DNA from 3 places in the Cohnella soli genome. Region 1 is predicted to be linked to each of the others. Evidence: predicted binding sites of a transcription regulator. Region 1 holds the regulator's gene; each other region holds the start of a gene.
What was found. The regulator Rex, encoded in region 1, represses fermentation and respiration genes when NADH is low (regulators of the CRP and FNR family bind a similar motif). The targets are predictions, from matches to a motif close to TTGTGAAATATTTCACAA.
Positions count from the first base shown of each region.

Region 2: a site for Rex is predicted at 1,242-1,259, ahead of ACFPOF_RS01735 (formate/nitrite transporter family protein). Genes of this name have one in related genera too.
Region 3: a site for Rex is predicted at 1,109-1,126, ahead of ACFPOF_RS17080 (DoxX family membrane protein). Genes of this name have one in related genera too.

Region 1 covers NZ_JBHSMI010000025.1:155,799-158,070, forward strand. The annotation lists gene ACFPOF_RS13575 (amidohydrolase) at 1-1,106, opposite strand, end outside; gene ACFPOF_RS13580 (redox-sensing transcriptional repressor Rex) at 1,100-1,753, opposite strand; gene dinG (ATP-dependent DNA helicase DinG) at 1,750-2,272, opposite strand, start outside.
Region 2 covers NZ_JBHSMI010000002.1:316,739-319,010, reverse strand. The annotation lists gene ACFPOF_RS01740 (L-lactate dehydrogenase) at 1-397, opposite strand, end outside; gene ACFPOF_RS01735 (formate/nitrite transporter family protein) at 390-1,181, opposite strand; gene ACFPOF_RS01730 (cold-shock protein) at 1,390-1,608, opposite strand; gene ACFPOF_RS01725 (dipeptidase) at 1,718-2,272, opposite strand, start outside.
Region 3 covers NZ_JBHSMI010000028.1:176,239-178,510, forward strand. The annotation lists gene ACFPOF_RS17070 (stalk domain-containing protein) at 1-438, shown strand, start outside; gene ACFPOF_RS17075 (DinB family protein) at 481-1,008, shown strand; gene ACFPOF_RS17080 (DoxX family membrane protein) at 1,303-1,851, shown strand; partial or broken gene ACFPOF_RS17085 (RNA-guided endonuclease InsQ/TnpB family protein) at 2,168-2,272, shown strand, end outside.

The sequences.
Region 1 (2,272 bases):
TCCGCTTTCAGTCCGACTTTTAATTGGCCTGTTACGCCTTCCAGACCGATCGAATTCGCGCCATACAACGTGCCCATACGGATCGCTTCCACTGCTGGAATGACGGTCGGATCGCCGGACACGCCTTTATGAAGCAGCGCCGCCATCGAGATTTCCTGGAACAAATCCAAATTATTATTGCTCGCAGCGCTGTCTGTTCCGAGCGAAACCTTAACACCCGCTTTAAGCAAGTCCGGTACGCGCGCGACACCGCTTGCCAGCTTCAAATTGCTGACCGGATTATGAGAGACGGCGACGCCGCGTTCAGCGAGCAAAGCAATTTCGTCGTCGTTCAGATGTACGGCATGCGCGACAAGCGTCGGCCTCCCGAACATGCCTAGTCGATCGAGATGTTCGACCGGACGGCAACCATAATCGCGCACATTCTGCTCGACTTCGGCGATCGTCTCCGACATATGGGTATGCATCGGCAAGTCGAGATCGTGTGCCGCCTCTACGAATTTCAAAATGAAATCTGGCGGGCAAGTATAAGGCGCATGAGGCGAAATCATAACGTTAATACGCCCGTTTGCCTTGCCGTGCCAGTCTTTGGCGAATTGAATGGCATCCGCAAGCTTCGCCTTCTGGACGTCCTCCGGACACAGTCCAATAGCGCCGCGCGTCAAGCTCGCTCTCATGCCGGAACGCTCGACGACTTCGGCAACCCGGTGCATATGATCATACATATCGACGAACGTCGTCGTTCCGGACTTAATCATTTCGGCCGCGGCTAGCGCAGACCCCCAATATACGTCATCCCCGGTAAACTTCGCTTCCGTCGGCCACATATGATTTTGCAGCCACTCCTGCAATGCCAGATCGTCTGCCAGCCCACGAAGCAGAGACATCGCCGCGTGACCATGGGTGTTCACGAGTCCCGGCATAAACAAATAGCCTTTGCCATTCAGCTTCTCGGATGCAAGACGTTTCTCTTCCTCTGGCGCTTCTCCTTCTCCCATGGCGGCGATCCGCTCGCCTTCTACTGCCATCCAGCCTTGAAACTGCGGAAGCGTCTCATTCATTGTGACGAAATACCCGTTCTCGATCAATAATCGCGTCATCAAAATTCGTCTCCTTCATTCGATCCGTTGATCGAGTCCATATAATAAGCAAGGCTAAGCAGCTCTGCTGTAAAGTCTGCATGATGAATGCGAACGCCAGGCGCGGCTTTCAGGACGACCGGCGCGAAATTCAGAATGCCCCGGACGCCGGAAGCGATGAACTGGTCTGCGACATTTTGCGCTTCGGCTGCCGGCACTGTAATAATGCCTACCGAGATGTCCAGTTGCTGCACCGTTTCTTTTAATTCGTTCATCGGCTGAACGGTCAACCGATTAATCATCGACCCTTTTTTGCTCTCATCCGCGTCGAATACAGCGACAATTTTCATATTGTCTTTAATATACGTATTATAATTGCACAACGCCCGTCCCAAGTTGCCCGTACCGACAAGGGCGACGTTCAGCGTCTTGTCCAGCTTCAAAATTTGGCGGATTTTCTCGATCAAGTAATCGACGTTATAGCCGACGCCCTTGCGGCCGAACTCCCCGAAATAAGCGAGGTCTTTACGAATCTGCGCCGGATTCAAGTCCAGCTTCTCTCCGAGTTCCTGCGAGGAAACCGTGTGAATATTGCTCACGCTCAGTTCATTAAGGAAACGCAAGTATATCGGCAGCCGCCGAACGACCGCCTCGGAAATTTTGATCGGTTTCATTCTGGTTCCCTTCTTTCTATTCCTTGTTCGGGAAACAGCCACTCGCGCGCTCTACCGGCGAGTGAAGCCGTCGGTAAATGCTCCATTTTAGGCCCAGGCAGCGAGTACAGAAAATGTTTCCCATAATACGTTTCGATAACCCTCGTATCGTAAAGCAACACGATCCCGCGATCTGTCGCCGTTCGCACGAGCCGTCCAAACCCTTGCTTAAAGCGGATAACCGCTTGGGGAAGCGACAGCTTCATGAATGGATTTTGGTTTTCCGCCTGCAGTTTCTCGGCTTTCGCTTCCGCGACGGGATGGTTAGGCGGCTGGAAAGGCAATCTGACGATCGCGAGGCACGTAAGCGCATCCCCCGGCAAGTCGATGCCTTCCCAGAAGCTGCTCGTACCAAGCAACACCGTTGCCGGCTGTTTGATGAATTGCTGCGTCAACCTACTACGACTTCCTCCGTCGAGCCCTTGGCCGAGCACTTGAATACCGGCAGGCTCCAGCTTATCTTTCAGAGGACCGTATACC
Region 2 (2,272 bases), on a different contig from region 1:
TTTTCCGCCACGTAAAATAACTCATAATGTCTACCGGATTGGACGCGATTAGTAAAATGCCATCATCATTATGCTGAAGCACTGCGTCGATAATGTTTTCGAAGATGGCCGCATTCCGCTTCAGTAGATCGACCCTCGTCTCGCCCGGCCGCTGCGCCGCGCCTGCCGTAATAATGATGATACTGGCCCCGCGACAGTCTTCATAATCGCCGGCCCACACTTTCGTTTTCCCGACGAACGGAAGACCGTGGTTCATGTCGATCGCATCGCCTCTGGCTTTGTCCTTGTTAACGTCGATGAGCACCAGTTCGTCCACCCGTTCCCTCAGCAGCAGCGTGTACGCCGTTGTCGCCCCAACCGCGCCTACTCCGATAACAACAATCTTCGTTTTACTCATGTCGATCACTCTCCAATTCCGGTTTATTAACGTAGTGGTACATAAATCCCATTAACAATCCCCCGCCGATCAGATTGCCTAAGGTGACGGGGACTAGATTGTGAATAACGCCGCCTAAGGAAATGGTTCCCGGGTGATTCAGTACAAGCGCAATCGCAAATGTGCACATGTTGGCGATGCTATGCTCATATCCGGAAATGAAGAAACAGAATACGAACAGCATCATCGCGAACATTTTGGCCCCGTCGCCCTTCATCGACATCGGTACGAAAAACGCCAGACAGACAAGCCAGTTGCACAATATCGCTCGGAAGAACAGCTCCATCGTCGGCAAGTTCATCTTCTTGTCCACGACGCTGAGCAAGAACCCGTTCACCGACGACTCCGAGAACAGCCCTGTCGTGTAGATCAGCAGCGCGAAGAACGAAGCTCCGAGAATGTTGCCCAAGTAGCTGAACAGCCATAACCGCATAACAGAAGGCCATCGTATTCGGCGTCTTAACGCAGCGTACGTATAATAAAACGTATCTCCCGTAAACAAGTCGCCGCCGCCGTAACAAATTAATATAATGGCAGCCCCGAACGTAATCGCCGCCATCGGATACGTCATCGGCGAATGCTCCGCGTAGAAGAAGCTGCCCGTCTTGAAGGCGACGATGACGCCAAAGCCGATAAACATGCTGGCAAGCGCGGAACGGGCGATGTAACGGAGCCGGCTCGTCTCGAATATTCGATGTTTCTTGAGGGCGAGCTGCTCGACCTTCTCGAGCGCTTCAACTTCCATGCCGCTCCTCACCTTCTCTCTTTGGGTTACACGTAGAATACGCCATACCGCTCGCCCGCGATGTGAGAAACATCACATTTTCACGCATCAATCGAACGTTCGAATGTGACCCGCCTGCATACAGGAAAAACCCGGCCTCGAAAGACCGGGTTTTCTGCCGGAGCCGACATGAAGGTGCTCCTATTGCCATTTCGTCGCCCCGTTGAACTTAATCCTCGGCTTTGTGATGAAGCGGGCTTGTGTTCGCGAGAGCGACGAGCATTCTTTCGCCTTTCACCATCTCAGATTGGCACAACGGGCATTGATGCGTCGAGGAGAGCGCAAAGTTATCCCTCATCCATCCGTTGCAGTTGTCGTCCGAACAAGACCAGATTGCCGTTAATTCCTCGGGCAGCTCTTCGACCGTTTTTTTGCGAGAAGAATACAAGCTTATCCCTCTTTCCGTTTCACGATTTCCGATTCACGATTTCCGATTCCGTTTTGTGTGTAACCCATTTTAATATTAGCACAATCTTCTTATTTTATGAGACCAATCCTCAATTCGCCTGCCCATCCGGCAAATGTTTGGAATAAAAGTCATACCAATTGCCGTAAACGAAACGTTTGACGTCCGACTCGGAGTAGTGTTTTTGCAACAACTCGACCAATTGTCCGTATTTTCCCGCATGCTCCAGCCCGATCATCCATTCTTTGATTCCGTCGAAATCCGAACCTAAACCGAGGTGACGGCTGCCGCCAAGCGAACATACGCGGTCGATATGAGGCAATAATTTATCTATCGCAACCGGCTGGACCGCATCCACGAAAGGAGAAACGAACGTGATTCCCATGACGCCTTCCGAGCTGATGATCGACTTGATCTGCTCATCATTCAAATTACGTGGGTGCTGTCGAACAGCGTAAACATTCGAGTGAGAGGCGATAAACGGTTTATTGGAAAGCTCCGCCAGTTCCCAGAAGCCCCGTTCGGACAGATGGGAGACGTCTAAAATCATGCCAATTCGATTACATTCCTTGACGAGGTTTCTCCCTAGCTCCGTTAACCCGCCCCGTCTCGGCTCCAACACGCCGTCGGCTGCCCAATTCGCATA
Region 3 (2,272 bases), on a different contig from region 1:
ACGTCGCTGGAGGAGCCGCTCAACGACAGTTCGTTCGAGCCGACCAATCCGTACGCGTTCGAGGGCGATTACACGATCACCTATAACGAGAAGGGCAAGTTGAGCTTGTACGTCGATTACTATATTTACACGGGCGGCGCTCACGGTTCGACGGCGCGGACGACGTATACGTTCGATCTGGCGACGGGCGATCTGATCTCGCTGAAAGACGCGGCAGGCGGGAACTCCGACTACGTAAACATCATTAACGCGAAAATCAAAAGCGATATCAAAGCGCGTGGCCTGGGACTGATCGAACCGTTCAAGACGATCGAGCCGGACCGCGATTACTTCCTGAAACATAACGGTATCGTCGTCTATTTCGGTCAATACGAGTATGTGCCTTACGCGGCGGGCATGCCGGAATTCGAAGTGCCGTTCTCCTCCTTCGTGAAGTAGTAGAGCGTCGCATCATAGCTGCGTCAACTGGAGGAATCTCTCATGATCAACATGGACAACATCTATCTGATTAAGGACATTCCCGGATATACGCCGCAAGTCGGCCGACTACTGTCCATGATGAATTATGCGAGGTATACGACGTTGGCGGCGGTAAAGGATTTAACGGTGGACCAGCTTGATTTTCTCATGGATGCTCAAAGCAATTCGATTGGGGCGTTGCTAGCGCATTTTGCGGCCGTCGAATACGCCTATCAAATCGAAACCTTCGAAAAGCGCGACTTAAACGAAGAAGAAATGGCCATCTGGGGACCGGCACTGGATTTAGGGGATTCGGGTCGGGAGAAAATCAAGGGGAATGACCTCGCCTTCTACCTGCACCAATTGGAAGAAGTCCGAAACCGCACCTATGAACTGTTTAAGTCGGTTAACGATGATTGGCTGCACATGGAGGAAGAGTTCTGGCACGGCAAGCAGGCGAACCATTATTTTATGTGGTTTCATGTGTTCGAGGACGAGATTAATCATCGGGGACAGATTCGATTGATCAGGAAGCGGATGGGTGTGTAGCGGCATTTGCGGATACGTGCATCATTCTCGTTGGACAGGAAGCATCCTGCGCAGTTTGCGCGGGATGTTTTTTTTCGCAGAGAGATGAATTCCTCTAATATTGTGATTTAAATCACAATCATAATTCGCAAATGGATTTACAATAAAGACATGAAAGAGAGATCAACCAACAAGGACGGTGATCCCGATGTCAGCGAAACGATCTCACACATCGGTGAATAGGACGATACAGTCCAACGGATAATCGGAATATAACTTAAAGGCTCCACCAATTCCAATTAGGGAGTGATTAAGATGATGAAACTTTGGAGAGAACACCGCATAGCGGCGGTAATCATAACGATCGTACGGTTTGTTGTCGGGTATGCGTGGTTGACGGCCGGGTGGCACAAGCTTACCGGAGGAACCCCGTTTAACGCAGCGGGTTTCCTGAACAACGCCATTAACAACCCGATCGTAGACAAGGCGACAGGCCAGGCGGTCTACCCAACCTACCAAGCTTTCCTTGAACACTTCGCTCTTCCGAACGTCAAGATTATCAACGTCATGATTCCATGGGGCGAGTTTCTGGTAGGGCTCGGACTTATCCTCGGCACCTTGACGCTCACCGCCGCATTCTTCGGGCTGCTGATGAACTTCATGTTCCTGTTCGCCGGCACCGTAAACACGAACCCTTGGCTGCTGCTGCTCGGTATGCTGGTGGTCGTCGCCGGAACGAACGCAGGCCGCTTCGGACTTGACCGTTACGTGCTCCCGCTCCTTCATAAGGGCACTGATCGGCTGTTCCACCGCAAACCTAAAAACCCGGCAGCGGGAGCCGGAGAAGGGGCACTGGCCAAATAGCTTATCATAAACAAAACATCGGGGGCCTCCTCAGGGGAAGGCACCCGGTGTTTTGACGTTTCCGAATCGTTGAAGAGGGGACACAAAGCTCCAACTTCCGGTACAATAGAGGCGTTACAGAACTTTAGTCGAGAAAGCCCTTGGCTTTAGGCTTGGAATGAATCGACAATAGGACATGGGCTGTCCGCAGGCCAGCTTAATTGTCCTACATTGTTGCTGTTCTCGTTTTATGCAGTAGCCAAGACGACATCATTTTGTCACAACTCTTTCGATGCGAACATTTGTTTGGTATAATGTTTCCGAGGGAGGTGAATAGATGCAAACTGTAACGGTTCAGATTCGCATATTTCCCGTCGAGTCCGCATTGTTGCGCGAACATGGGGCAGCTTATATCGACACCGTAAACGTACTCACCATGCAA